2 regions of the Xanthobacter sp. ZOL 2024 genome follow, and region 1 is predicted to be linked to the other one. Evidence: predicted binding sites of a transcription regulator. Region 1 holds the regulator's gene; the other holds the start of a gene.

Region 1 (14,522 bases):
TCAGCGGCCGGCCGCGCGGCGTCATCAGCAGCCGCGGCCGGGGGTCACCGGCGGGGGCGGCGGCGTCGATGGCGCGGGCCAGCACGTCGGCGCGCATCACCATGCCGGGACCGCCGCCGGCGGGGGTGTCGTCCACCGAGCGGTGGCGGTCGAGGGCATGGTCGCGGATCTGCAGGGCATCGAGGGACCACAGCCCCCGGGCCAGCGCCTTGCCGGCGAGGGCGTGGCCGAGCGGGCCGGGGAACATCTCGGGATAAAGCGTGAGGAGGCTGGCGCGAAAGGTCATGGATGGCTCGTGTTTCGCCATGGTCATGGGGGAGGCGGGCCGCAAGGTCAAATGGCGCGCGGCGTCGCGGCGCGCCGGCGGGCCCGTCGCGCTCCATTGTCTTCCCCCGCGAACAGAGCTACGAGTCGATGATCCGCCTTCCGGCGGAGGTCAGGCGCTGCGGGGGCTTCCCTTGATCGAAGTGGTGCGCGGGTCACAGGCCGCGAGGTGGCGCGGAAGCCGCAGGTTCGTCCGCTCGCATTCTTTCGCGCTGCCCTGTTTGCGACCGTGCATGCGACCCGGCATGCTTGCCCGCCGCTGTGCAGGCTGAGGAGCCGAACCCCCATCATGGCCACCAGCATGACCCGCGACCGGACGCGAATCCTGCCTTTCGCGGCGGAGATCGGCGCGCTCGGCGTTGTCTTCGGCGATATCGGCACCAGCCCGCTCTATGCCCTCAAGCAGGGCGTGCTGGCGGTGGGCGGCACCAATTTCCTCGGCGAGGACGTGCTCGGCCTGCTGTCGCTGATCACCTGGAGCATCATCCTTTCGGTCACCGTGAAATATGTGATGCTGGTGCTGCGTGCCGACAATGACGGCGAAGGCGGCATCCTGGCGCTGGTGACCCTGCTGGATCTGCACCGCAGCGCCCTGGGGCTGCGGTGGTATCTCCTGGCGGCGGGCCTCATCGGCGCCGCCATGCTCATCGGCGATGGGGTGCTCACGCCGGCCATGTCGGTGCTCTCCGCCATCGAGGGGCTGCAGGTGATCGCTCCAGAGCTGGAGCATTGGGTGGTGGTCCTCACCGTTCTGGTGCTGCTGGCGGTGTTTCTGTCCCAGCGGCTGGGCACCGAGCGCATCGCCGCTTTCTACGGGCCGGTGATGCTGCTGTGGTTCGGCTCGCTGGCGGCATTGGGGCTTTATGGCATCGTCCAGGCGCCGCAGGTGCTGGCGGGGCTCGATCCGCGCCACGGCATCATGCTGATGCTGGGCCACCCGGGGCTGGCCGGCGTCATCCTCGGGGCCTGCTTCCTGGCGGTGACCGGCGGCGAGGCGCTCTATGCGGATCTGGGCCATTTCGGCCGCCGGGTCATCGGCCGGGCCTGGCTGTTCGTGGCCATGCCGGCGCTGCTGCTCAACTATTTCGGCCAGGGCGCGATCCTGCTGGTGGATCCCAATGCGGTTCGCAACCCGTTCTACGATCTGTCACCGGACCTGTTCGACATTCCGCTGCTGTTCCTTGCCACCGCGGCGACCGTGATCGCCTCGCAATCCATCATCACCGGCGTGTTCTCCCTGGCCAAGCAGGCCATCGAGCTCGGCTATCTGCCGCCCATGCGCATCCGCTACACCTCCGAGCACAACGAGCAGCATATCTATGTGGGCCGGCTGAACTGGCTGCTCATGATCTCCTGCATCGCCGTGGTGATCGGCTTCGGCGGCTCCGAGCGGCTGGCGTCGGCCTATGGCATCGCCGTGGCGTTCGCCATGGTCACCACCTCCATCCTGTTCATCGCCCAGGTGAAGCGGTCCTGGGGCTGGCCGGCGCCGGCGGTGGCACTGATGGCGGTGTGCATGCTGACGGTGGACCTCTCCTTCGCCACCGCCAACCTCACCAAGATCCATGACGGCGGCTGGCTGCCCCTCTCCATCGCCGCAGTCATCATCTTCGTCATGGTGAGCTGGCGGCGCGGCCTGGAGGCGGTGGTGGCCCAGCAGGTGCGCTTCACCGAGCCGCTCGATGCCTTCATGGGGCGCAAGGACCGCGCCAACGACGTGGACAGCCCGCGCACGGCCATCTTCCTCTCCCGCGCCGGGGCGATGACGCCGGTGGCCCTGTCGCGTATGGCGGACCTGCTCAAGGTGCGGTTTGAAAAGTCCGTGATCGTTTCGGTGTGGATCGCCGCCCGGCCGCGCGTCTCGGTGGAAGACCGGGTGCGGGTGACCACGCTCAACGAGAATTTTGTCCGGGTGGACCTGCGTTTCGGCTACATGCAGCAGATCGACGTGCCGTCGGTGCTCGGCCCGGCCCTGAGCGCCCGGGGCATCGATCCGGATGCGGCGGTCTATGTGATCGGTCACGAGCGGATCATCCCGCCCGATGAACTGGGGCGGGTCCGCGATCTGGTGGCCCATGTGTTCGCGTTCCTGGCCCGCAATGCCGAGCGGTCGGTGGACCGCTTCGGTCTGCCGCGGGCGCGAACCGTGGAGATCGGCTATCCCGTCAAGATGTGACGACGGGCTGCCCGCAAGCTGACGCTTTTAGGGTGCTCTGTGCCGGGGCCCGGGCGCTCCGGCCGCCACGAACCGGCGGACGCCGCGACAAAAGAACGTTCACGCTACGGAAGATCCGTGCTGTTGTGAGCGCGACGACCTTTCAGGGGCGGGGGATGGTGTCGGTATGAGTCTACGGTCTGGTCTTTCAAGGGTGTGGGCGTTCCTGCGTGAGAAGGTGGGCCTGCATGGCCTGGGTTTGATCGCCAGCCTGATCGTGATCGCCTTCGCCGCGGTGGTTCTCTACCGCATGCTCCACGACCTCAAGCTCGCCGACGTGGTGAACGCGCTCACCGAGAAGAACCCCTGGCACGTGGCTGCGGCCTTCGTGCTGGTGGGCTGCGCCTATCTCACCCTCACCTTCTATGACTGGTTCGCCCTGCGCAGCATCGGCAAGGACGACGTGCCCTATCGGGTGGCGGCGCTGTCGGGCTTCTGCTCCTATTCCGTCGGCCACAATGTGGGCTTCACGGTCTTCACCGGCGGCTCGGTGCGCTATCGCATCTATTCGGCCTGGGGGCTCGGGGCCATCGACGTGGCGAAGGTCTGCTTCATCGCCGGCCTCACCTTCTGGCTTGGCAATATCGCCGTGCTCGGTCTCGGCATCACCATCCACCCGGATGCGGCCACCGCCGTGGACCAGCTGCCGCCGGCGGTGAACCGGATCATCGGCATCGGCGCCCTGGTGCTGCTGGTGGCCTATGTGATCTGGGTGTCCATGGCGCCGCGTAACATCGGCCGCTCCTCCTGGTTCGTGACGCTGCCCCACGGGCGCTCGACCCTGGTGCAGATCGGCATCGGCATCCTCGACCTCACCCTGTGCGCCTCGGCCATGTACATGCTGATGCCGGCGCATCCCTATATCGATCCGGTGTCGCTGGCGGTGATCTTCGTCACCGCCACCCTGCTGGGCTTCGCCAGCCATGCGCCGGGCGGCCTCGGGGTGTTCGACGCGGCGCTGCTGGTGGCGCTGCCGCAGTTCGACAAGGGCGAGATGGTGGGCGCGCTGCTCATCTTCCGCCTGTTCTACTACATCGTTCCCTTCGCCCTGGCGCTGACCCTGCTCGGGGTGCGCGAGCTGCGGCTGGGCACCTTCAGCCTGGGGCGCCGGAAGACTCAATGCGATGCCGAGGCGGCGGTGGATGCCGCGAGCCCCGGGACGGCGTCTCTCGCGCCCGAGCGGGTCGAGCCGTCGCGTCCGCCCCTGGGCCGGCAGGTGGCCCCCTGAGGGGCGTGCCAACCTGAGCCCGTCGCCGGAGGCCTCCGCAAAGGCGGTGTGGGGTGAGGCGGAGTGGCGCGCGGCTAGCGGGGCGCCGCCGGTGCGGGAGTGGTCACCGGCGTGGTCGGGCTGCCCATGGCGGGAAGATTCAGCAGTGCGCCCAGCTTGCCCTTGGGCACCTTGATCACCTGCAGGCCGGGCGGCAGCTGAAAGCGCGTGGGGTCCTGCGGCGCGAGATCGACACTCTGGACCTCGTAGAGCGCCCGCTTCTCGCCCTTGATCTCGGTTTCGGTGCGCAGGGCGATGCCGTCGGCGGTGATGCAGGCCACGGTGGGGGCGCGGACCTTGCGCTGGGCCGGCCCGTTGACCTGCCACAGATCGCAGCTCATGCCCGCCACCTGCGCCTGGCCCACCTTGGTGCCGGTGCCGGTCATGGCGCCCACCACATATTCCGGCGGCAGGTCCACCTCCAGCGCCATCTTCGGCAGGTTGGGGGTCATCATCACCATGCGGCTCGCCTTGAGGTCGATGATGCCGATCATGGTGCCCGGCACGTTGGGGCGGGTGACCTCCACGCGCATGCGTCCGCCGCTGTGGGACAGGTCGACGAGGCCACCGTGGAGCAGCTTGGCCTTGAGGCTGAAGTCGGCGGTGGGCATGGGCAGCGGCATGGGCAGCGGCTGGGGCAGGGATTGCGGCACCGGATCGGCCAGCGCCGCGCCGAGCCCCAGGCCCAGGGCCATTGCGGCAACCCGGCCAGGACCCTGAAAGATGCGCGTTGCGAGCATGTCCCTACCTCCTGAAGTGTTGGGCCCTCATAGCAGAGCCATGTGGCCCAATCGGTGTCATTTCCCGGCGGCGTCATCACATTGCGTGACCGAATGGGACAGGGGCCGCGGGTGAAAACGCGTCCGGTCCGGCGGCCGGTGGACAGTGTCGTAATGCCTTCGTGACAGCCGATGACCATGGGCGTTTAAGGCCTTGACGCCGATTCGCCGGAAGGCATGGTCGCAAGGTAGCTGAAAGGCGACCATCGGGGGGCGGTCGGGGAGCACCTTGGGACGATTCCGAGGTGATCCCGGGATGACTTTGGGATCGGGCCGGGCATCCTGGGGCGGCCGCAGGCACGACGGGGCGGTGGCGCCGGTGGCTCCAGGGGCCGGGAGAGATGGGGACATGAGCCAGGACATGGAGAGCTCCGCAAGTGGCGCGGCAAATGGCGCGGCAGGTGGCGCGCGGTCCCGGGCGGGGGCGCGGCTGCGGGCGCCGGCCTTCTGGATCTGGCTGGGCCTCGTCGCCCTGGTGGCGGTGGGGCTGGCGATGGACCTGCTCCATCCCACCCTGGCCTTCATGATGGGCCTGCTGCTGGTGCTGGCTCTGGTGGTGCCGCGCCCGACATCCGCGCCGCCCCCGTTCCGCACCTCGGCCGCGGCGGCCCCGCAGCCGGGCAGCGATGCCAAGGTGGAGGCGGTGGTGAGCGCGCTGCCGGAGCCGGCGCTGCTCTTGACCACGGAGGGCGAGATCGTCACCGCCAATGCGCGCGTGGGCCTGGCCATCGGTCCGGTGCGGGTGGGGGACCCCCTGTCGTTCCTTGTGCGGGTGCCGGAAGTCCTCGATGCGGTGCGGGCGGCCGCCACCGACGGGCTGCCCCGCCGCGTGGAGTTCGCCGAGCGGGTGCCCCTCGACCGTTGGCTGGAGGCCCATGTGGTGCCCCTGCACCTGGACGCCGGCGGCGACAGGCGCTCGGGCGCCTCACCAGATGCAGTGCTTTTGACCTTTCGCGATCTCACCCAGCAGCGGCGGGTAGAGCAGATGCGCGCCGATTTCGTCGCCAATGCCAGCCACGAGCTGCGCACGCCGCTGGCGTCCCTGTCCGGCTTCATTGAGACCCTGCAGGGGCCGGCGCGCAACGATGCTGCGGCCCGCGAGCGCTTTCTGGCCATCATGGCGGCGCAGGCCCGTCGCATGTCGCGACTGATCGACGACCTGCTGTCGCTGTCGCGGATCGAGCTCAACGCCCATGTGCAGCCCGAGACGCCGGTGGAGCTGGGCGCCATCGTCACCCATGTCTGCGACACCCTCTCGCCGCTGGCCGCCGACCGCGGCGTGGCACTGGAGCTGGTGGCCGATCCCGAGCGCCTGGCGGTGCGCGGCGACCGCGACGAGCTCATCCGCCTGTTCGAGAATCTGGTGGAAAATGCCCTGAAATATGGAGCCGCCGGCCAGCAGGTGCTGGTCACGGTGGGCCATGAGGCCGGGCCGAAGGGGCGGGTGGCGGTCATCACCGTGCGGGATTTCGGCCCGGGCATCGCACCCGAGCATCTGCCGCGCCTCACCGAGCGCTTCTACCGGGTGGATGTGGCCGCCAGCCGGGAGCAGGGTGGTACCGGTCTCGGCCTCGCCATTGTGAAGCATATCGTCGCCCGGCATCGGGGTCGCTTGGCGGTGGATAGCGTGCTGGGCGAGGGGGCGGCGTTCACCGTTCGCCTGGATGTTTTGCCGTAGAACTAAAAGAATCGTTTGAAAACAAGCCCCTGGTCCGTCATGTGCATGTCACGTCCACGTCATAGAACCGTGGCGCGCCGGCTTTAAGAGTCCGGCGCCCAGTGTTGCGTCACGGCCGGGGCCAGGGGTCGCCGGGATCGTCGGGCAGCAATGACATTGGCAAGGAGAGAAATCGTGAAGCTCACCACCGCTCTCGGCGCGATCGCCGTGGCTGGCACCATGTTCGCCGGCGTCGCCCAGGCCACCGACTTCAACGGTGCCGGTGCCTCCTTCCCCGCTCCCGTCTATCAGGCCTGGGGCGCGAAATATAAGGAGAAGACCGGCAACGCCCTGAACTACCAGTCCATCGGCTCGGGCGGCGGTCAGAACCAGATCATCAACCGCACCGTGGACTTCGGCGCGTCCGACGCTCCGGTTCCCGCCGAGAAGCTCGAAGCCAACAAGCTGCTGCAGTTCCCGACCGTGATCGGCGCCGTGGTGGCCACCTTCAATCTGGACGGCATCAAGAGCGGCGAGCTCAAGCTCACCGGCCCGGTGCTGGCCGACATCTACATGGGCAAGATCACCAAGTGGGATGACAAGGCGATCGCCGAGCTCAACCCCGGCGTGAAGCTGCCCAGCCAGGCCATCGTGCCGGTCTACCGGTCCGACGCCTCGGGCACCTCCTACATCTTCACCACCTATCTCTCCAGCGTCAGCGCCGATTGGAAGAGCAAGGTGGGCGCCGCCACCTCCGTGCAGTGGCCGGCCGGCTCCGGTGCCAAGGGCAACGAGGGCATCGCTTCCAACGTGAAGAACCTCAAGGGCGCCATCGGCTACGTGGAATACATCTACGCCTCGGCCAACAACCTGGTGGTGACCGAGCTGAAGAACAAGGCCGGCAACTTCGTCGCCCCGACCGTCGACAACTTCGTCGAAGCCGCTGCCGCCGCCGACTGGGCCGGCGCCAAGGACTTCGCCGCGTCCATGATCGACACCGCCGGCGCCAAGGCCTGGCCGATCGTCAGCCCCACCTATGTGCTGCTGCCGAAGAACCCCAGCAATGTGGAGGCCTCTCGCGAGGTCATGAAGTTCTTCAGCTGGGCCTATGGCAAGGACGGCGCCGAGATCGCCACCGGCCTGCACTACATCCCGCTGCCCGCCTCGGTGGTGAAGCAGGTGGAAGACGCCTGGAAGGCCGAGATCAAGGGCCCCGACGGCAAGCCGGTGCTCTGATTGATCGGTTGATCGCACCCCGGCCGAAGGCGGCTTGCCGCCGCCTTCGGTTGGGTCGATAACCCTGCGGCATCCCTTTGGCCGCAATTGTTTCGCGAAGTCCAATCGTTTCGCGAAGTCACGGTTTCGCAGAGTCTCGGTGCGCGTACCCCCGGCTGGGGGACTTTGAACGCAAATTTCTCGCCGCGCCGCGCGCGGCATGCGGGGGTTCATCATCCAATGGACGCGACGGTGGACGGTATGCGGACGGGCTCGGCCCTTCCCATCAGCGAGGCGAAGGGGACCGGCGCGGTTTCCGACCCGATCTTCGTCGGCCTGCTCTGGGCCAGCGGCATCTTCGTGCTGGTGCTGCTCGGGCTCATCATCGCCGAACTGTTCATGGGCGGCCTGCCGGCCCTCCAGCATTTCGGCCTCGAGTTCGTCTGGAGTTCCGCCTGGAACCCGGTGACCGAGAATTACGGCGCCCTGGTGCAGATCTACGGCACCTTGTTCAGCGCGGTGATCGCCGTGGTGGTGGCCCTGCCGCTGTCGTTTGGCATCGCCTTCTTCCTCACCGAGATCGCGCCCCCCGCGCTCAAGCGGCCCATCGGCGTGGCCGTGCAGCTTCTGGCGGCGGTGCCCTCCATCATCTTCGGCATGTGGGGCTTCTTCGTCATCGTCCCGCTGATGGCCGCCTATGTGCAGCCGCCGCTCATCGACACCTTCGGCCAGCTGCCGATCATCGGCCTTCTGTTCCAGGGCCCGCCGCTGGGCTCGGGCATGTTCACCGCCGGCCTGATCCTGGCGGTGATGATCCTGCCCTTCATCACCGCCATGTTCGTGGAGACGCTGGAATCCGTGCCGCCCATGCTGAAGGAATCCGCCTACGGCGTCGGTGGCACCACCTATGAGGTCTACAAGAACGTGTCGGTGCCCTATGGGCGCACGGCCATGGTGGGCGCGGTGATGCTGGGCCTCGGCCGGGCCCTGGGCGAGACCATGGCGGTGACCTTCGTCATCGGCAATGCCAACCGCCTCTCGGCCTCACTGTTCGCGCCGGGGGCCACCATCGCCTCCACCATCGCCAACGAGTTCCCGGAAGCGCCCATCGGCTCGCTGAAGCTGACCTCGCTCCTGCAGCTGGGCTTCATCCTGTTCGTGATCTCGTTCATCGTTCTGGCCGTGTCCCGGGCGCTCGTGCGCTCGCGGATGGACTGACCGGGAGGCTCTCTCATGGCTTCGCTTGCCGCCCGTCGCGCCAAGGACACCACCATCAAGGCCGTCTCCATCGGCTTCGCGGTGTTCGCGATCTTCCTTCTGGGCTGGATCCTGTGGACCCTGCTCGCCCGGGGCCTGCCGGCCCTTGGCCTCAACGTCTTCACCAACATCACCATGCCGCCCGGCCAGCATGGCGGCCTTCTGAACGCCATCGTCGGCTCGCTGATCCAGGTGGGCATCGCCATGCTCATCGGCGGCCCCATCGGCATCTTCTGCGGCACCTTCCTGGCCGAAAACGGCAAGAAGACGAAGCTCGGCGCCGCCGCCCGTTTCGTCAATGACATCCTGTTGTCGGCGCCCTCCATCCTGGTCGGCCTGTTCATCTACTCGCTGCTGGTGGTGCCGTTCGGCGGCTTCTCCGGCTGGGCCGGCTCGGTGGCCCTCGCCATCCTGGTGATCCCGGTGGTGGTGCGCACCACCGAGGACATGCTGAACCTGGTGCCGGTGGGCCTGCGCGAAGCCGCGTTCGCCCTCGGCGCGCCGCAGTGGAAGGTGGTGATGTTCATCACCTGGCGGGCGGCGCGGGCCGGCATCGTCACCGGCGTGCTCTTGGCCATCGCCCGCGCGGCGGGCGAGACGGCGCCGCTGCTGTTCACCTCGCTCGGCAACAATGCGTGGTCCGTGGACCTCAACAAGCCCATGGCCAGCCTGCCCATCGCCATCTATCAGTACGCGGGGAGCCCGTTCGACGATTGGGTGGCGCTGGCGTGGGCCGGTGCGCTGCTGATCACGGTCGGCGTGCTCCTTCTCAACGTGGTGTCTCGCCTGGTTCTGGCGCGGATGCACTGAGAGCGGCACTGCTGACGAAGACCCCGTGGGGCCCGCGCCTGGCGCCGGGCCCCGGATATTCCATCGGCCCGGCGCGCGCCGGGTGGACGACAGTCAAGTGAGGCTCAGATGACGTCTGCGGTCGATCCCACCTTCAATCTCGCGTCCTCCGTCGCGGCCAAGCCCGATGCCCCGGTGGCGCCGGTGAAGCTCAAGGTCGAGGGCCTGCAGTTCTATTACGGGCAGAACCATGCCCTGAAGAACATCAACTTCGACATTCCCGAGAAGCGCGTGACCGCCATGATCGGTCCCTCGGGCTGCGGCAAGTCCACCCTGCTGCGGGTGTTCAACCGCATGTATGACCTCTACCCCGGCCAGCGCGCCGAGGGGCAGGTGCTGTTCGACGGCGTGAACATCGTCGGCAAGGAGCTGGACTCCACCGTGGTGCGCAGCCGCATCGGCATGGTGTTCCAGAAGCCCACCCCCTTCCCCATGTCCATCTACGACAACATCGCCTTCGGCGTGCGCCTGCACGAGAAGCTGAACAAGGCACAGATGGACGAGCGGGTGGAATGGTGCCTGCGCAAGGCGGCCATCTGGGACGAGACCAAGGACCGCCTGAACACCTCGGCCCTGGGCATGTCCGGCGGCCAGCAGCAGCGCCTGTGCATCGCCCGCACCATCGCGGTGCGGCCGGAGGTGATCCTGCTGGACGAGCCCACCTCGGCGCTCGATCCCATCTCCACCTCGAAGATCGAGGACCTGATCGACGAGCTGAAGCGGGAATTCACCATCGTCATCGTCACCCACAACATGCAGCAGGCCGCGCGTTGCGCCGACATCACCGCCTTCTTCTATCTGGGCGAACTGATCGAGGTGGCGCCTTCGGACGTGATCTTCACCAATCCGAAGGAGATCAAGACCCGCGACTACATCACCGGCCGCTTCGGCTGAGGCGAGAAGGATGGCTCAGATGCCTGATCATACCGTGACGTCCTTCGACGTCGAGCTGAAGGAAATCGGCCGCAGCGTGGTGGAGATGGGCGGCCAGGCCGAGCGCTTGGTGGCCGACAGCGTCACCGCCCTCATCAAGCGCGACATCTCGGTGGCCCAGAAGGTGGTCACCCTCGACACCGGCATCGACCAGGCCCAGCGCGACATCGAGGACAAGGCCGTCCTCGTCATCGCCAAGCGCCAGCCGGTGGCCAGCGACCTGCGCGAGATCGTGGCGGCGATCCGCATCGCCAACGATCTGGAGCGCATCGGCGACCTCGCCAAGAACGTGGGCAAGCGCGTCATCGCCATCGAGGGCGAGTATCACCCGCAGAAGCTGGTGCGCGGCGTGGAGCACATGTCGGAACTGGTGCTGGAGCAGCTGAAAGAGGTGCTCGACGCCTATGCCGGCCGCAATCCCGCCAAGGCGCTGGAGGTGTGGGGGCGCGACGACGCCATCGACACCATGTATACCTCGCTGTTCCGCGAGCTTCTGACCTACATGATGGAAGATCCGCGCAATATTTCCGTGTGCACCCATCTCCTATTCTGCGCCAAGAACATTGAGCGCATGGGGGATCACGCTACCAATATTGCCGAAGTTGTCTATTACATGGTCACCGGCGAGGTGCTGCCGGAGAGCCGCCCGAAGGCGGACGCCTCCAGCGACACCACCGTCGCCTTCCCGGCGCGCACCGTCCAGGGCTGAACGCGGCTGGCGGCGCGGGGTGGGACGGCGCAGGCCGTCGCCTTGGCTCCGTCGCCGTCGCGGCGCGGTCGGATGTGAGGCGAGCTTTGTTCGATGGGTGAGAAACTGTGCCGGCGCGTATTCTGATCGTCGAGGACGAGGAACCCCTGACCCTTCTGCTCCGCTACAATCTGGAGTCGGAAGGCTACGGCGTGGAAAGTGTCGACCGCGGCGACGACGCCGAGACGCGGCTGCGCGAGAGCGTACCGGATCTCGTCATCCTCGACTGGATGCTGCCGGGGCTCTCCGGCATCGAGCTGTGCCGCCGGCTGCGCACCCGTCCGGAAACCGAGCGCCTGCCGGTCATCATGCTCACCGCCCGCGGCGAGGAAACCGAGCGGGTGCGGGGCCTGGCCACCGGCGCCGACGATTATGTGGTGAAGCCGTTCTCGGTGCCCGAGCTGCTGGCGCGGGTGCGGGCCCTGCTGCGCCGGGCCAAGCCCGAGCATGTGGCGACCCTGCTGCGGGCCGGTGACATCGAGCTCGACCGCGAGACCCACCGGGTGCATCGCGGCGGTCGCGAGATTCATCTCGGCCCCACCGAGTTCCGCCTGTTGGAGTTTCTGATGCAGAGCCCCGGCCGCGTGTTTTCCCGCGAGCAGCTGCTCGACGGGGTGTGGGGCCAGGACGTCTATATCGACGAGCGCACCGTGGATGTGCACGTGGGCCGGCTGCGCAAGGCGCTCAACCGCGGCCGCCAGCTGGATCCCATCCGCACCGTGCGTGGCGCCGGCTATTCCTTCAACGAAATGTTCGCCCGCGCCAGCTGAGGCGCGTCGCTCGAGGTTCGGGTGCCGGTCGCCGCGTGGCGAAAGGGCGTGGGGCCCGTGCTGCGTGCCATTGAGGCCGCCCGTCCGGCTGCGGGGCATTGACGTCGCTTGGCGCCGTGGCCCGCGCGTGGCCGGGGCATGCCTGCTCCAGGCATGACAAAGGCGCCCACCGCCGCCCGGCCTTGCCCGGGGGGAGGACGCCTTCATGGGCTCGCCGCGCCATCAGGTGGCGATGGCCGACCCGGCCCCGGATGGGGCCGGCGTTGACGGCTCAGAGATAGGCCAGCCGACGATCGCGACGGCGATCCTGGACGGGCTGATAGGCGATGCGGGCGTGGTGCGCGCAATAGGGCGAGCCCGGATTGCTCTTGGAGCCGCAGAAATAGAAGCTGTCCGTGCCCGGCTCGCCCATGGGCCAGCGGCAGGTGCTTTCGGTGAGGTTCATGATGGTGCAGCGCTGGCCCATGGGCACCACGTTGCTGGCCATCTCGGGCTCCGGCGCGGGGGCGGGAGCTTCCTCCACCAGGTCTTCGAGCTCGGGGGCCAGGGCCACGTTGCCCTGGGTGAGTGGCCGCTGTGGCCGGGCCTGCTCGCGCCCTTCCGGCCGGGCGCTGGTGCGCGGACGGGTGGTGGGGGCGGGCGCCGCCTTGGTGCGGCCGGACAGGCCGAGGCGATGCACCTTGCCGATCACCGCATTGCGGGTCACTTCGCCGAGCTCGGCTGCAATCTGGCTCGCGGAGAGGCCTTCGCTCCAGAGCTTCTTCAAGAGTTCGACGCGCTCGTCATTCCAGCTCATCGCTCTTCTCCATTTGCCGCATCAGCTGACGTCACCCGTGGGCGACGTCCCAACATCGCCTCACCGACAGCACCGCCATGCTGCCTGAGAGGACTCGGACTCTCTTCCCGATCCCGCCGCCACATGGCACGCGAAACGTTAACACCCGCAGGTCCCAGGAAGGTCGGTCGCACGAGATCTCGTAGGCGATGATCAATACGCTACAATATGGCGGCCGCCGGCGACAGAGTCCGTTAACACTCACGGGCTGTTTTCCCCAGATCGTTGCCGATGGGACGATCCGCGCGCGCACGGGTCTGGAGCATGGACGTGGAGCGCGGGCCTGGAAGGTGCCGCTCTTCGGCGCGGCTTTGGAGATCTGTTGACCTCGCGCGCGCGATCATTAGTATTCCGGGCGTCGGGCCGCTCCCCCGCTGGGGCGGCCCTTTTTAATTCCCGCTTGCCCGGGCCCGGTCCGAATGGGGCATCCCGCCCCGATCGGACAAGGTCCGGCCGTCCCCATTGGAAGGGGACAAGCCCGGGGCCGGGTGCGGCCCCACCCGAAGAAGGAGACTGCTGTCTTCGTCGGCCTGCGTGTCGGCGGAGGCGCATTCAGGAGGATCTCGTGATCACCGCCGTTCTGCCGACCTATGCGCGCATCGACCTCGAATTCGAGCGGGGAGAGGGCTGCTGGCTCGTCACGACGGACGGGCGACGTTATCTCGATTTCACCGCCGGCATCGCGGTGAACGTGCTCGGCCATGCGCATCCCTATCTGGTGAAGGCGCTGAGCGCCCAGGCGCACAAGCTGTGGCACACCTCCAACCTGTTCCGCATTCCCGGCGGCGAAGAATTGGCCGCGCGGCTGTCGGCGGTCACCTTCGCTGACACCATGTTCTTCACCAATTCCGGTGCGGAAGCGCTGGAGTGCGCCATCAAGATGGCGCGCAAGTATCAGTTCGCCAACGGCAATCCGGAGAAGAACCGGATCATCACCTTCCAGGGCGCCTTCCATGGCCGCACGCTGGCCACCATCTCGGCCGGCGGCAATGCCAAGTATCTGGAGGGGTTCGAGCCGGCGCTGCCCGGCTTCGACCATGTGCCGTTCGGCGATCTCGACGCGGTGAAGGCCGCGATCACCCATCAGACCGGCGCCATCCTGCTGGAGCCGGTGCAGGGTGAAGGCGGCGTGCGCGTGCCGCCGGAATCCTTCCTGAAGGGCCTGCGCGCCCTGTGCGACGAGAAGGGCCTGCTGCTGGTGCTCGACGAGGTGCAGTCCGGCGTCGGCCGCACCGGCAAGCTGTTCGCCCATGAATGGGCCGGCATCACGCCGGACATCATGGCGGTGGCCAAGGGCATCGGCGGCGGCTTCCCCATGGGGGCGTGCCTGGCCACCGAGGTGGCCGCCAAGGGCATGACTCTGGGCACCCACGGCTCCACCTATGGCGGCAACCCGCTCGCCATGGCGGTGGGCAACGCGGTGCTCGACATCGTTCTGGCCGAGGGCTTCCTCGACCATGTGAATGCCATCAGCGCCCGGCTCGTGGAAAAGCTGGGCGCGGTGGCCGCGCGCCATCCGCAGATCCTTGCGGAGGTGCGTGGACGGGGGCTGCTGCTGGGTCTGAAGGCCCAGGTGCCGGCCGCCGATCTGGTGGTGGCGTTGCGGGCCGAGGGTCTGCTCGCGCCCGGCGCCGCCGACAATGTGGTGCGGCTGCTGCCGCCGCTGACCGTTT
Region 2 (14,522 bases), 960 kb from region 1:
TCATATCCTGCAGGCGGGTGGACAGGGTGACGAGATCCGCCAGCAGCACCATCAGCGCGATGCGCAGCACGCTGGTGGCCGCCACGCTCCACGAGGCGGCCCAGATCTGCAGCGCGGCAATGGCCGCCAGCAACGGCGCCAGCACCAGCCATTGCCGCAGCCGCGCCACCCCGCGCCGGCCGAAGCTGGCATAGACCAGGATGACCGCCGCCAGCGCCAGCACCAGCAGCAGCGGCGACTCCACCGGCAGCAGCACCAGCGACAGCAGCGCGAGGCCGATCAGCTTCACCCCCGCCGGCAGCCGGTGCAGGGGGCTGCGCAGGTCGAGATAGCCGCCGATCATCCGCCCGCTCCCCCCGCGCGCGGTGGCGCCACGGCGAGGCCGGCCTTCAGGCGGGCGTGTGCCTCATAGAGTGGCAGCACCACCTGCGGCGGACCATCCGCCGCCACCTCCCCGCCGCGCAGCCACAGCAGGCGATCGAAGCCGGTGAACAGGCTGAGATCATGGCTGGCCATGATCACCTGCTGATCCAGCCCGGCGATCCGCGCGCACAGAGCCAGCCGTGTGGGCAGATCCAGCGCCGAGAACGGCTCGTCGAGCAGCAGCAGGCGCGGCCCGGCCGCCAGCGCGGCGAGGATGCAGACCAGCTGCTTCTGACCTTCCGACAGTTCGTCCACCGCCCGCTCGCCCCAGCCGGCACAGCCGTGGTCGGCCAGCAGGCGCTCGGTGAGATCCGCGGCCGCCGCCTTGCTGAAGCCCTGCTCGCGCGGGCCGAAGGCGATCTCCTCCCGCACCGTGGGGAAGATGATCTGGTGATCCACATTCTGGAAGACGAACCCCACCTGTGCCGGCAGCTGCCGGCGATGGCCGCGGGTCTCCAGGCCCGCCACCTCCACCCGCCCCTTGTCGGGCAGCAGCAGGCCGTTCAGCAGCCGCAGCAGGGTGCTCTTGCCCGCCCCATTGTCCCCCACCAGGCCGATGCGGCGTTCGGTGAGGGCCAGGGTGAGGCCGGAGAACACCACGCGGGCGCCGCGCGTCACCTCCACATCGGCAAGGCGAACGCCAGCGCCGGCTGCGGGCGCATCGGAACGAGAGGAAGCGAACAACGGTGTCAGTCCCTTCAGTGTCTGGCTTCGATGTAACGGATCCTTCCGCCGCGCAAGTGTTCCGGCTTGCTCGCGCATGCCTCCCGCGCCATGGCGTCGGCGGATCAGCCACGCTATCAGAAGAAACTCCATCGCCGGCCCACGGGCCCGGCGCGCCCGGGAGGCGCTGCCATGATTGAAAACCCTGCCCCATCCGGCCCGGCATCGCCGCCCGCGTCACCCCTCGGTCCTAAGGTGGCCGGCGTGGCCGCGCGCCGGCCGGAACCGGTAGCCTTGGACGGGCGCCATGTGCGCGTGGTGCCGTTCGCCCCGGAGCGCCACGCCGCCGACCTTTTCGCGGGCTCACATGGGCCAGAGAAGGCGGCACTCTGGGCCTATCTGACCCCCGAGCCGTTCGCCGACCTCGAAGCCTTCACCGAATATTACGCGCGCGCGGCGGCCGCGTCCGATCCCCTGCTGTTCGCCATCGAGGACAGGCGGGATGGCCGGGCGGTGGGGCATGCCAGCTACATGCGCATCGAGCCTGTGCATCGGGTGATGGAGGTGGGCAACATCCTGTTCACGCCGCAGCTCCAGCATCGGCCCGGCGGCACCGAGGCCATGTATCTGATGGCGCGGCACGCCTTCGAGACCCTGGGGTTTCGTCGCTATGAATGGAAGTGCAATGCCCTCAACACCCCCTCCCGTCGAGCCGCCGAGCGGCTCGGCTTCACCTTCGAGGGCATCTTTCGCCAGCATATGATCGTCAAGGGCCGCAACCGGGATACCGCCTGGTACACACTGCTGGACGGCGACTGGCCACGGGCGCGGGCGGCGCTCGAAGCCTGGCTCGCCCCGGAGAATTTCGATGCGGACGACCGGCAGCGCCGGCGGCTTGAGGACCTGCGGGCGGCGCTTTAGGCGCGCGCCCTTCAGGCCGCCGAGGCGAAGCCGTCCTCACGCACCAGCAGGGCGGAGACGGCGGCCCGCAGATCCGGCAGCAGGCGACGATACCCCACCCGCCGCGCCTGGGGATCGGCCTGGCGCGCGACATCCTCGAAATGCCAGGTCCGCAGCCGCATCAGATGCATCCAGGGCAGCCGCCGGGCGGCGCGGTGCGCCTCGTCCACCAGCGTCACCACCAGATCCACCCGCGGCGCCCCCGACAGCGCGAACAGTTCCACCGGCTTGGAGGACAGGCCATCGGCCGGAATATGCGCGTGGTGCAGGGCCTCCAGCGCCGCCCCATCCACCGGCGCGGGAGCGCCCGCCGCAGCGCTGAAGGCCCTCACCCGGGCCGACACGTGCATGGCCACCGCTTCAGCCATCAGGCTCAAGCCGGCATTGTCACGGCAGACGAACAGAATGGACGGCCGCGCGATCATCACGCTCGCTCCCCTCACCAAGAGCCGAATCACAAAGAACGGGTGATTCGGCTGGCGCGGACCATAAGAGCCGGCTCCGACGCGAACATGACAATGCCGTCGCAGCCCTTGGCCCGGACCACGCCCGTGCCAGCGGAACCACCGCGAACACCTTGCCGCTGCAGGGTTTTACCCGCGGCATATGCGGCCTGGCCACACCGTCATCGGCGGTTCCCACGAACCATTGAGCTTGCGTTAACCATTCTGAAATTGATGCGCGAGATCAATGAGATGCTGGCGGGCGCCAACATAGGCCGACATGGAACAGGGCCGACATGGACTGCACGTTGAATCTTCGCCGGCGCTCAGATGTGGAGGCAGAAATGGCGAAGAGTGAAGTCACGAGCGCGGAGGTGGCCAAGATCGCCGCCAAGGCGCTCAAGGACCCCGGCAGCATCACCCATGAGGACATCAAGACGCTCGCCGCCTCTTGCCTCACCCAAGTCGCCGACAAGCCCAAGGCCGCGACGAGCAAGGCGACCGCCAAGCCCGCGAAAGTGAAGGCTGCGGCCAAAGCTCCGGCCACCAAGCCCCCCGCGACAAAGACGGCCGCGCCGGCGAAGGCCACCGAGCCTGTGGCGACGCCGGCCGTCAAGGCGCCCCCCCAAAAGGCGGCGGCCAAAACCGCGACCAAGCCCGCGACCAAGCCGGTCGCTGAAAAGCCGGTGAAGGCGGTGGCCAAAGCTGCTCCGAAAACGGCGACGGCGCCGATGGTGAAGGCCGCCAGCGCCAAGAGCGCAACGCAGAGCGGGGCGAAGGGAAAGGCAAAGGCCGCATCGCAGTCCGCGCCGGCGCCCACCACCAACACCAAAGCCTCCGCCGCCAAAGCCAGCGCGGCGAAGGCCAGCGCGGCGAAGACTTCCGCCTCTCCCAAGGGCACGGCACCCAAGACGGTCCCGCCAAAGGCGACTGCGCCGAAGAGCACGCCCAAGGCTGCAGCGTCTAAGCCGGCCGCCTCTCAGGCCACTGCGCCGGTGACAGAGCCCGTAGCTGCACCGAAGGCCGCCGGGAAGGCTGCTGCCGCGAAGCCCGCGACCGCCAAGGCTACGACCGCCAAGGCTGCGACGGCCAAGGCCAAGGCGCCGACCACCAAGACCGTCGCGCCCAAGGCGCCGGCGACAAAGACCTCCGCCCCGAAAGCTTCTGCGCCCAAGACCCCTGCGCCCAAGACCCCTGCGCCCAACCCGGCTGTGGTCGAGGCGGCAGCGCCGGAAGCCGTGGCCAGCGCCCCGGCCGCGCCCAAGGCGCCGGCGAAGAGCGCTGCCAAAGCCGCGCCGAAGACCACCCCGAAGACCGTGACAAAGACGGCGACCAAGACCTCTGCCAAGACAGCGACCAAAGGCCCAGTCAAGGCGCCCGCCAAAGCGCCCGCCAAGGCGAAGGCCGCGAAGTCCTGATCGGTCGAACCGCTATGTGAAAAGGGCCCTCCCGCTGCAGGCGGGAGGGCCCTTTGTCATGATCGGGACCGCTCGCCTGTCACAGCGGCGGCAGCGGGCCGGCGCGTCCGACGTTGAAGATCTGCACCCGGCGATTGATGGCGGCGTCGGGATGCTGGGTATCCTGCAGTGCCTCCTCGCCGAGCCCCACCGCCTGGATCCGCCGCGGATCCACCCGGAAGGTGGTGGTCAGGGCGCTGGCGATGGCATCGGCCCGCTCCTGGCTCAGCTTCATGTTATAGGCCCGGGTGCCGGTGGCGTCGGTGTTGCCGACCACCAGGAACCTGTAGCCGAGCAACACCGGATTGTGCATGGCGTCAGCGATGGCGCCGAGGGTGCGGTAGGACGATGGCTTCACCATCGCCGAGTTCAGTTCGAACTCGATCTCCACGTTCACCTGGGCCAGTTGATCCAGCTGCAGGGCCAACGGCGGCCGGCTCTGCGGCGGTCCTTCATACTGCATATGGGCCTCGGCGAGGCCGCGCAGGGCTTCCGCCGAAACGCCCGGCACATCGTCCACCGAGCTGGAGAGCCCCTGGACGATCTCGGCGTTAGGCGTGAACACCTGGGCCATGGCCGGCGTGCCGGCGGCCAACAGCAGCGCGCTGGCGGCCACCGCGGCAGCCAGGGCATCGGCCATCGATCCTGCAAACGATCCTGCAAACGACTTGGCTGTCATGGATCCTGCCTCCCGCTTGGTTCCGGCGCGCATCAGCGATACCCCGCATTGGTCAGGCCGGCCTCGCAGGCCTGGCTCACCACCTTCGAGGCCTCCAGCAGGCAGGAGACGATATTGCCGTCGCCGGGCTGGACGCCCGGGCAGAATTCGGCGCGGTCGCGATCGCACAGCCGGTGCACGGCCTGCTGCGCCGCGGCGCGTGCCTCGGTCATCATGCGGATGGATTCGTGATTGGCCGCGCAGTTCGGCGCCAGCTTCGCCTGGTTGGCCGCCAGGCACTGGCTGATGGCGCCATTGCCGAGATTGACCCCGCGGCAATGCCGCATGATGTCCTCGCCACAATGCTGCGCCAGCTGGCCGGCCGCCTCCGCATAGCTCACGGTCTGCGCCTGCGCCACTGCCGGCAGCAGCAACAGCGCGCCCAGGACAAGTCCTGAAAATCTCATATGTTTCTCCCACCCCCTGGCCGGCGTGCGGCCACCCTGACGTTTGATCATGCCGTTACGGAGCAGGTCAACGCGAACAGGGGTGGGTGGGGTGCCGAAAATTGCTATGCGGATCGCGAGTAGGTCTGCGCCTCGATCTCGTCGCCCGCCGCCCCCACCACACCGAGGGGATCGGCGGCGAGCTCGAGGTCCGCCGGGTTCACCGGCCCGGCGCCCACCGGTGTGGCAGGCGCCGTGTCCGAGGCTTGCGCCGCGCGGGGACGCAGCAGCAGATGGCCGGCCAGCGCCACCAGCGCCGCCGCCGGCAGCAGCGTGCACAGGGCCGCGAGCGGTGACGCGAACAGCAGCGAGACCGCCGTTCCCAGAAAGCCGCCACCAATCTGCATGAAGCCCATCAAGGCGGAGGCGGCGCCGGCGATCTGCGCGAAATTGGCAAGGGCGGACGTGGTGCAGCCCGGCATCACCATGGCGACGCCGCACGCCCACAGGCCGATGGGAGCCATCACCGTCAGGGTGGAGAGCGGCAGCACCCGCGGACCGACGCCGAGCCCCACCGCGCCACACAGAATCAGGGTGAGGCCAATGGGCACGAGTGCGGCCGCGCTCATGCGCTTCAGCAGCTGGCCGGCAATCAGCGTGCCGCACAGGAAGGAGCCGGTCTGCGCCAGCATGGCGAGACCGAACTCGGTGGGGGTGAGGCCCACCCCCTGGATCAGCACGAAGGGCACCAGGGCGGACAGGGTATAAAGGCCACCAAGGCCGCCGCCCAGCACCAGGCTCGCCCGCATGAAGGAGCGGTCACCCAGCAGCCGCGCATAGCTGCGGGCGATGCCCACGGGCGAAGCGAGCGAAGCATCCCGCGCGATATTGGTCTCCGGCACGAAAAAGACAAGCAGACCCAGCAGGATCACGCCATAGGCGGCCATCACCACGAAGATCATGTGCCAGCCGGCGGCGCCGAGAATGACGCCCCCGAGGGTGGGCGACACCGCCGGGCCGATGGCCAGCATGGTGCCGATGAGGTTCATGATGCGGGCCGAGACCTGGCCGGTATATTGATCGCGCACCAGCGCCCGCGACACGGCGATGCCGGCGGCGCACCCCACCCCTTGCAGGGCCCGGCCGGTGACCAGCCACGACATGCTGGGCGCCCAGGTGGCCGCCAGCGAGCCGAGCACGTAGATGCTGAAGAAGCCCAGCGCCACCGGCCGCCGCCCGAAGGCATCGGACAGCGGCCCACAGGCCAGCTGAGAAAACGCATAGCCGAGGAAGAACACCGTCAAGGTGAGCTTCACAGCCGCCGGGGTGGTCTCGAACGCCGAGACCAGTGCCGGCATGGCAGGGGTGTACATGGCGAGGCTGATGGGGCCGAGCATCACCATGAGCGCCCCGAGCACGGCCACCCGAAGTTCCGACATCATCGGCGCGGGACGGCCTGCGGTCGTGGTTCCGGACAGCTCAGCGCGGCTCATTCTTCGCTCTTGCTCCCGTCATCCCGGGCGCCCTCCTCCCGACAGCGTGCGAGGTTGGCACGCACTTGGATGAGAAAGGCGCGCAGCTGCGCCTGGTCGGCGTCGGAAAACCCGGCCAGGGCCTCGGCCCGCGCGGCGGTCGCGGCGGCCAGCACCCCTTCGAGATAAGGCTGCGCCGCATCGGTCAGGCGCACGATCTTGGCGCGCCGATCGGTGGCATCGGTCTCCCGCACCACCAGGCCCAGCCGCTCCAGCCCATCGAGGAAGCCCACCAGGGTCATGGGTTCCACATTCATCTTCACCGCCAGCGCGTTCTGCCGGAGGCCCGAATGCTCGTTCACATAGGCAAGGGTGCGCGCTTCCCCCGCGGTGAGGCCGAGCCCGGCCTGGGTGAAGGCGCGGTCGATGCGCGCGCGGTAGAGCCGCGCCGCATCGACGATGAGGAATCCGATGGGAGTTTCAGCCATTTCAAAACAAACCTTATAATAAGGTGACCTTACAAACAAGCGTCTCCATGAGCACGCCCCCCGCAATGCCCGCGATGGGGCGCGATGGTTTGCACGGCGCGTTCCAGGGCCTATGTCTGGGCCGAACCGCCGGCAGCGATCCCGCCGCCGGCCCGTGGAGATCCCCATGCCCTGGTCCTTGACCATTGGACGCCTCGGCGAGACCGCCATCCGCATCCATGTCACCTTCCTGCTGTTCCTGGTGTGGATCTGGGCTGCCTATTACCGCATGGGGGGCGCCGATGCCGCCTGGCAGGGGGTGCTGTTCGTCGCCCTGCTGTTCGCCTGCGTGCTGCTGCACGAGCTCGGCCACGTGTTCGCCGCCCGCCATTACGGCGTGAAGACCCCGGACATCACCCTCTGGCCGTTCGGCGGCATCGCCAGCCTGGAGCGCATGCCGGAGAAGCCCTCCGAGGAGCTGGTGGTGGCCATCGCCGGGCCGCTGGTGAACGTGGCCATCGCCGCGGTGCTGCTGTTGATCCTCGGTGCCGGCTTCAAGGTGGACGACCTGTCGAAGATCGAGGATCCCGGCACCTCCATGCTGGTGAAGCTCGCCGGCGCCAACATCTTCCTGGTGGTGTTCAACCTCATCCCCGCCTTCCCCATGGATGGCGGCCGGGTGCTGCGGGCGCTGCTGGCCATGAACATGGGCTTTGGCCGGGCCACCGCCATGGCCGCCTCCATCGGCCAGGCGATCGCCATCGGCCTCGGGCTGCTGGGCATCTTCACCAATCCCATGCTGATGATCATCGGCGTGTTCGTGTTCCTCGCCGCTTCCGGCGAGGCCGGCCAGGTGCAGCTCAAGGAAGCGTCGCGCGGGCTCAGCGTCGCCGACGCCATGATCACCCATTTTGAGACCCTGGGCCCCACCGCCACGGTGGACGATGCGGCCGATGCCCTCATCCGCTCCACCCAGAAGGAATTCCCCATCGTCGATGGCGGCGGCCACCTGCGCGGCGTGCTGACCCGCGACGCCATGATCCACGCCATGAAGGACGAGGGCCCGCAGACCCCGGTGATCCAGGTGATGCAGAAGGACGTGCCCACGGTGGAGGCTCGCGCCCGGCTCGATTCGGCGCTGAAGCTCATCACCACCGCCCAGGTGCCAGCGGTGGGGGTGGTGGATGGCGACGGCCGCCTCGTCGGCCTGCTCACCCCGGAGAATGTGGGCGAGCTGATGATGATCCATGCCGCCCGCCCCGAGCGCGGCCCCAACCTGTTCCGCCGCGCCGGCTGAGGCGCGGCGCCACCGTCACATGCGCTCGGCGACCATGAAATAGTTCACGTCGAGATCGGCCGAGAGGCTGAAGGTGCGGCTGAGCGGATGATAGACCAGCCCCGCCTTCTCGGTGGGGGCGAAGCCGGCGGCGGCAAGTGTCGCCTCCAGCTCGTCCGGGGTGATGAACTTCTCCCAGCGATGGGTGCCCGGCGCCAGCCAGCGCAGCACATATTCGGCGCCGACGATGGCGAGGGCGAAGCTCTTGGCCGTGCGGTTGAGGGTGGAGAGGATGAGCAGGCCTCCCTCATCCACCAGCTGGCCGGCGGTGCGCACGAACAGGCTCACGTCGGCCACGTGCTCCACCACCTCCAGCGCCACCACCACGTTGAAGCGGGCGCCGCGGGCCGCCAGCTCTTCCGCCGTCGAGGGCAGATATTCGATGTCGAGGCCGGACGCGCGGCCGTGGGCGCGGGCCACCTCGATATTGCCGGGGGCGGGATCGATGCCCGTCACCTGCGCGCCCATGCGGGCCAGCGGCTCGCTGAGCAGCCCGCCGCCGCAGCCGATGTCCAGCACGCGAAGCCCGCCGAGCGGCCGCAGCGCCTTCTCATCCCGGCCGAAGTGCCGCACCAGGGCGCCGCGCAGGAAGGCGAGGCGGAAGGGATTCATGGCGTGGAGCGGGGCCATCTTGCCCTTCTCGTTCCACCACTCCTCGCCGAGCGCGTCGAAGCGGGCGACCTCTTCGGGATCCACCGTGGCCTGGGACAGCGACATGGCAACCTCCTTCCCCCATCTGGGGCACGGGTGAGCTTTAAGCAGCCCGGCGGCCGCCCACAAGAGCGCAGAACGAAGCGCGATCCCGTGCCGCGCCGCGATTCGCGCGCGCTTTGTCGCCGTTTCGTTCCCGGCGATGACGCGCTGCACCTTTCGCCCTCGCGTCGGCGACCCAATATGGTACAGATCCCCTCTCACTGCGGATCGAACCTGACGCCGATGGATGACATCACCCAATGGGCCGTATTGCCGCGCACCGTGCGTGCGCGGGGGGTGAGCGCGGTCCTCGGCCCCACCAATACGGGCAAGACCCACCTCGCCATCGAGCGCATGCTCGGCCATGAGAGCGGCATCATCGGCCTGCCGCTGCGCCTGCTCGCCCGCGAGGTGTACCAGCGCATCGTCGAGAAGGTGGGGTCGGACAAGGTTGCCCTCGTCACCGGCGAGGAGAAGATCAAGCCCAAGCATCCGCGCTACTGGGTCTCCACCGTGGAGGCCATGCCGCGCGACCTCGACGTGTCGTTCGTCGCCATTGACGAAATCCAGCTCGCCACCGATCTCGACCGCGGCCATGTCTTCACCGACCGCCTGCTGAACCGGCGCGGCCGCCACGAGACCCTGCTGCTCGGCTCCGCCATCATGCGGCCTTTGATCGAGAAGCTGCTGCCGGGCGTCAATGTGATGATGCGCCCGCGCCTGTCGACCCTCTCCTTTGCCGGCGAGAAGAAGATCTCGCGGCTGCCCCGGCGCTCGGCCATCGTCGCCTTCTCGGCGGAGGAGGTGTACGCCATCGCCGAGTTCATCCGCCGCCAGCGGGGTGGCGCGGCGGTGGTGATGGGGGCGCTCTCGCCCCGCACCCGCAATGCCCAGGTGGAGCTCTACCAGTCCGGCGACGTGGATTATCTGGTGGCCACCGACGCCATCGGCATGGGCCTCAATCTGGACGTGGACCATGTGGCCTTCGCCTCGGACCGCAAGTTCGACGGCTGGCAGTTCCGCCGCCTCAACCCGTCCGAGATGGCGCAGATCGCCGGCCGCGCCGGCCGCGCGCTGCGCGATGGCACCTTCGGCACCACCGGGCGATGCGCCCCCCTCGACGAGGAACTGGTGGCGCAATTAGAGGAGCATGCGTTCGACACCGCCAAGGTGTTGCAATGGCGCAACTCCCGTCCGGACTTCAGGACCATTTCCGCGCTGCTGGCCGCACTGTCGCAACCCCCGCGCGAAGAGGGATTGACCCGAGCCCCCACCGCCGACGACGTGGCGGTGCTGGAAATCATGAGCCGTGACACGGAGGTGGCGCGGCGCGTGACCTCCCCGGCCCAGGTGGAACGCCTGTGGGAGGTGTGCCAGGTCCCCGATTATCGCAAGGTGTCGCCCGGAGCCCATGCGGAGCTCGTGGGCACCCTGTTCGGGCATGTGGAAGGGGGGGGTTTCATCCCCGATGACTGGTTCAAACGTCAAATCGCCTTGACCGATCGCCAAGAAGGCGACATCGACACGTTGTCGAGCCGGATCGCGCAGGTGAGGACTCTCACCTACGTGGCCAACCGGCCCGACTGGCTCAAGGATCCGGAGCACTGGCAAGGCGTCACGAGAGGGGTCGAGGACAAGCTGTCCGATGCACTGCACGAAAGGCTGGCTCAGCGTTTCGTGGATCGGCGGACCAGCGTGCTCATGCGACGCCTGCGAGAGAAAAAGATGCTCGAAACTGAAATCAGCAAGACCGGCGACGTCACCGTCGAAGGACATGTCATCGGCCATCTCCACGGCTTCCAGTTCCAGGCGGAACCGACCGCCGGCGGAGAAGAGGCCAAGGCGCTACGCACCGCCGCCCAGCAGGCGCTGGCCGGCGAGATCGAAGCGCGCGCCCAGCGTCTGGCCCAGGCCGTGGATGAAGCCTTCGTGCTCACCATCGACGGCACCATCCGCTGGACCGGCGAGGCGGTGGCCAAGCTCATTCCCGGCGACGAGGTCCTGAAGCCCCGCTTCAAGATCATCGCCGACGAGCACCTGACCGGGGCTGCCCGCGACCAGGTGGATGCCCGCATCACCCTGTGGCTCGCAGCCCATGTGGACAAGCTGCTCGGCCCGCTCCTGAAGCTGCAGGCCGCCGAGGACATCACCGGCATTGCCCGCGGCATCGCCTTCCAGATCGTCGAATCACTCGGCGTGCTGGAGCGCGCCCGCGTCGCCGAGGACATGAAGAGCCTCGACCAGACCGCCCGCGCCACCCTGCGCGGCTATGGCGTGCGATTCGGCGCCCACCACATCTACCTGCCGGCGCTGCTGAAGCCCGCCCCCCGCTCGCTGGCGGTGGAGCTCTACGCCCTCAAGCATGGCGGCCTCGCCCAGAAGGGCCTTGACGAATTGCCGCACCTGGCCGCGTCGGGCCGCACCTCAATCCCGGTGGATCACGAGATCCAGAAGGGCCTCTACCGGGCCGTCGGCTTCCGCGTGTGCGGCGAGCGGGCGGTGCGCGTGGACATTCTGGAGCGCCTTGCCGACCTCATCCGCCCGGCGCTGGACTGGCGCCCGAGCTCTCCCGGCCCCAAGCCGGCGGGTGCCGTGGATGGCCGCGGCTTCTCGGTCACCGTCGGCATGACGTCGCTGGCGGGCTGCTCGGGAGAGGATTTCGCCTCCATCCTGAAATCCCTGGGCTATCGCATGGAACGCCGCCCGGCGCCGCCGCCGGAAGAAGCGGCGCCCACCGCCGCACCGGCGGAGCTTGTGCCGGCTCCGGAAGGCGCCATCGAGGCGGACCTGCTGTTCGAGACCCCGGCCGAGGCGCCCGACACCGAGGCCGCTTCGGAACCGGCAACTGAAGTGGATGCCCCGGCGCAGGACACCGCGCAGGGCACCACCCCGGCCGAGCCCCCGATTGAAATCGCCCAGGTGGACGACACCCAGGTGGACGACACCCAGTTGGAAGAGGCTCGGGTGGAGGCGGATGCCGCGACCGAGGGCGTCGAGCATGCCAAGACCGAGGACCTGGTGGAAACCGAGGTCGCGGTGGAGGCCCTGGACGCCAGCGGAGACCCCACCGCCGCCGAAGTGGCGGCTGAGGTGGAGACCCCCGCCGCTCCCGGTGGTCCCGAAGTGGTGGAAGGCGAGCCCGCCGAGCCGGAGATGATCGAGGTGTGGCGTCCCGGCCGGCCGCCGGGCGCACCCCGTCGCGACCGGCCCCATGGCCAGCGTGGCGAGGGCCAGCGTGGCGAAGGTCAGCGTTTCGGTGGCAAGGACGGCGAGCGCAAGGACGGGCACCGTCGTGGTGAGCGCCGTGGCGAGGGCGGGCATCGCCGCGCCGAAAACGCGCCAGCCGCCGATGCCGGTGCCGCCGAAGGCGAGCGCGCGCCGCGGCCTCCGCGCGGGGAACGCCCGCCGCGCGGCCCGCGGGAGGACAACCGGCCGCCGCGCAACGAGCATCGCCCCGCCCACCAGGAACGCCGGCGCGACAAGCCGATGGATCCCGATAGCCCGTTCGCCGCGCTCGCCGCCCTCAAGGCGCGCATGGAGACGGAGAAGAAGGGCAAGTAGGATCCCCTAAGGATCCCATGAGGGTTCGCGTCCCGCGGCCCTCGACATCAACGGACCGGAGCCCCACGCAGGTGGGCTCCGGCGGCTTTGCGCGAGGAACAGGTCGCGTGAGGAAAGGCCGATCTGCCGCGGCACCCAACCCCGCGATCGAGCCGGGCGATGAACGCCAGCGGCTGGATCGCTGGATCTGGCATGCGCGGGTGGTGCGGTCCCGCACCGATGCCGCCACGCTCATCCGCGCCGGCCACGTGCGGCTCGACGGCCATCGTGTGACCAGCCCGGGCCAAGGCGTGCGGGTGGGACAGGTCCTCACCATCGCCCTCGATTTTCGCGTACGGGTGCTGCGAGTCTTGAGCTTTTCTGAACGGCGCGGAGATGCTAACTCAGTCGCCGAGCTTTTCGATGAAATCACCGAAAACTGACGTGCAATAGAGGACGCGGCAAGAGCGCGCCGCCGATCGGCCAGGAGCCGGCAAGGTAAGCGCGCACTGGGACGCCGCGAAAGGGATCATCCATGGCCTACGTCGTCACCGAGAACTGCATCCGCTGCAAGTATACGGATTGTGTTGCCGTGTGCCCCGTGGATTGCTTCTACGAGGGCGAGAACATGCTCGTCATTCACCCTGACGAATGCATCGACTGCGGCGTGTGCGAGCCCGAATGCCCGGCCGAGGCCATCAAGCCCGATTCCGAGCCGGGCCTTGAGAAGTGGGCCGCCCTGAACGCCGAATATGCCAAGACCTGGCCGAACATCACCGTGAAGCGCGACGCCCTGCCCGACGCCAAGGAGTGGGACGGCAAGCCCGGCAAGGATGAGATGTTCTCCCCCGAGCCCGGCACCGGCGACTGATCGCCGCGCAATCACCTCTCCCGAAGGACCCATTCGCGGGAACGGGGCTGCTTGCCTCGTCCGCTGTGCGATGATCCCTGCGCGGCGCATGGCGGCCCTCTCGGCTCAGGCCACCGGCAGGGCCCGCAGGTACGCCAGCAGCCCCTCGCCCCGAGGCAGGTCCGCGACCGCCTCCACCTCCAGGCGCCCGTCGGTCAGCGCATCCAGCATGGCGGCCAGGTCGGTGAACCGCCGCTCGGCGTGATCGATCAGATCCGTCCATAATTGGTCAAACTGGTCCAACAGCCCCACCAACGGCGTGATGGGCAGGGGCAGGCCGGTGTAGCGGGGATAGATGTTGGTGAGCTTCTTCCATTCCGCCTTGAGGCTGTCGCGCAGTTCCGGATCGTTGGTGAGCCGGTTGTCGCGGCCGCCGCTCTCGAACGGGGCCTTGGTCTCCAAGAGCTGGCGGAAGTGAGCCACCACTTTGGCCCGCAGAAGCGGCCGGGTGCGGTTCTTGAAATAGCGCGCGAGCATGTCGGTATAGTCGGCATCGCCATAACACACGTCCCGCACCGTCGCGCCCTCGGGGCCGGCTGGCCGTTCGCCCTCCGGTGACCGGGAGGTGACGAGGACGATGACCCCCGCCGGCAGGGCTGCGGCCGGCGGCAGCAGATCGGCCCCCTCCGCCAGCTTCTCCACCCCATCGAGGCAGACCAGCAGCCGCTTGGCCCCACTGCCCACCACCTGGGCATGCCACTTCCTCAAGCGCACGAGCAGCGCCTCGGCCGGTGTCTGGGCCTCCCCATCCACCGTCGCACCCGGCCCGCACTCCGCCGCGAAGGCTGCGTCGAGCGCGGCGAGCACCGCCGCCGGTGGGTCACCGGCCACCAGATGCACCCCGAACGCCCGCACGTCGCTGGAGGTGGCGCTGTCGATGCCTTCCCGCTCGGCCGGGTTCCGCCCCGGGCGCCGGGCGATGATGCCGCGCACGAACAGGGTCTTGCCCACGCCGCGCGGCGCCCGCAGCCAATAGAGGCCCCGATCATTTCGCAGCAGGAACTCCCGGAACGGGGTGCGCAGATAGGTGGGCGACACATAGGCCGCGTCCAAA

Evidence for each region. The regulator PhoB, encoded in region 1, activates phosphate uptake and scavenging genes when phosphate is short. The targets are predictions, from matches to a motif close to TGTCATNNANCTGTCAT.
Region 2: ACU4E7_RS09940 (arsenate-mycothiol transferase ArsC) is a predicted target of PhoB. The motif match lies at 2,548-2,564, and genes of this name have one in related genera.

Annotation. Positions count from the first base shown of each region.
Region 1 is NZ_CM128808.1:1,191,458-1,205,979, reverse strand. Features, by position in the region: gene trmD (tRNA (guanosine(37)-N1)-methyltransferase TrmD) at 1-286, opposite strand, end outside; gene ACU4E7_RS05780 (potassium transporter Kup) at 614-2,500, shown strand; gene ACU4E7_RS05775 (UPF0104 family protein) at 2,667-3,767, shown strand; gene ACU4E7_RS05770 (hypothetical protein) at 3,842-4,546, opposite strand; gene ACU4E7_RS05765 (ATP-binding protein) at 4,935-6,263, shown strand; gene pstS (phosphate ABC transporter substrate-binding protein PstS) at 6,438-7,478, shown strand; gene pstC (phosphate ABC transporter permease subunit PstC) at 7,698-8,675, shown strand; gene pstA (phosphate ABC transporter permease PstA) at 8,691-9,524, shown strand; gene pstB (phosphate ABC transporter ATP-binding protein PstB) at 9,633-10,457, shown strand; gene phoU (phosphate signaling complex protein PhoU) at 10,477-11,205, shown strand; gene phoB (phosphate regulon transcriptional regulator PhoB) at 11,313-12,014, shown strand; gene ACU4E7_RS05730 (GcrA family cell cycle regulator) at 12,286-12,810, opposite strand; gene ACU4E7_RS05725 (acetylornithine transaminase) at 13,415-14,522, shown strand, end outside.
Region 2 is NZ_CM128808.1:2,148,858-2,163,379, reverse strand. Features, by position in the region: gene ACU4E7_RS09955 (energy-coupling factor transporter transmembrane component T family protein) at 1-343, opposite strand, end outside; gene ACU4E7_RS09950 (energy-coupling factor ABC transporter ATP-binding protein) at 340-1,107, opposite strand; gene ACU4E7_RS09945 (GNAT family N-acetyltransferase) at 1,351-2,007, shown strand; gene ACU4E7_RS09940 (arsenate-mycothiol transferase ArsC) at 2,019-2,471, opposite strand; gene ACU4E7_RS09935 (hypothetical protein) at 2,834-3,907, shown strand; gene ACU4E7_RS09930 (OmpA family protein) at 3,987-4,586, opposite strand; gene ACU4E7_RS09925 (hypothetical protein) at 4,658-5,071, opposite strand; gene ACU4E7_RS09920 (multidrug effflux MFS transporter) at 5,176-6,543, opposite strand; gene ACU4E7_RS09915 (MarR family winged helix-turn-helix transcriptional regulator) at 6,540-7,010, opposite strand; gene ACU4E7_RS09910 (site-2 protease family protein) at 7,177-8,286, shown strand; gene ubiG (bifunctional 2-polyprenyl-6-hydroxyphenol methylase/3-demethylubiquinol 3-O-methyltransferase UbiG) at 8,302-9,042, opposite strand; gene ACU4E7_RS09900 (helicase-related protein) at 9,262-12,579, shown strand; gene ACU4E7_RS09895 (RNA-binding S4 domain-containing protein) at 12,687-13,001, shown strand; gene fdxA (ferredoxin FdxA) at 13,094-13,429, shown strand; gene ACU4E7_RS09885 (hypothetical protein) at 13,535-14,522, opposite strand, start outside.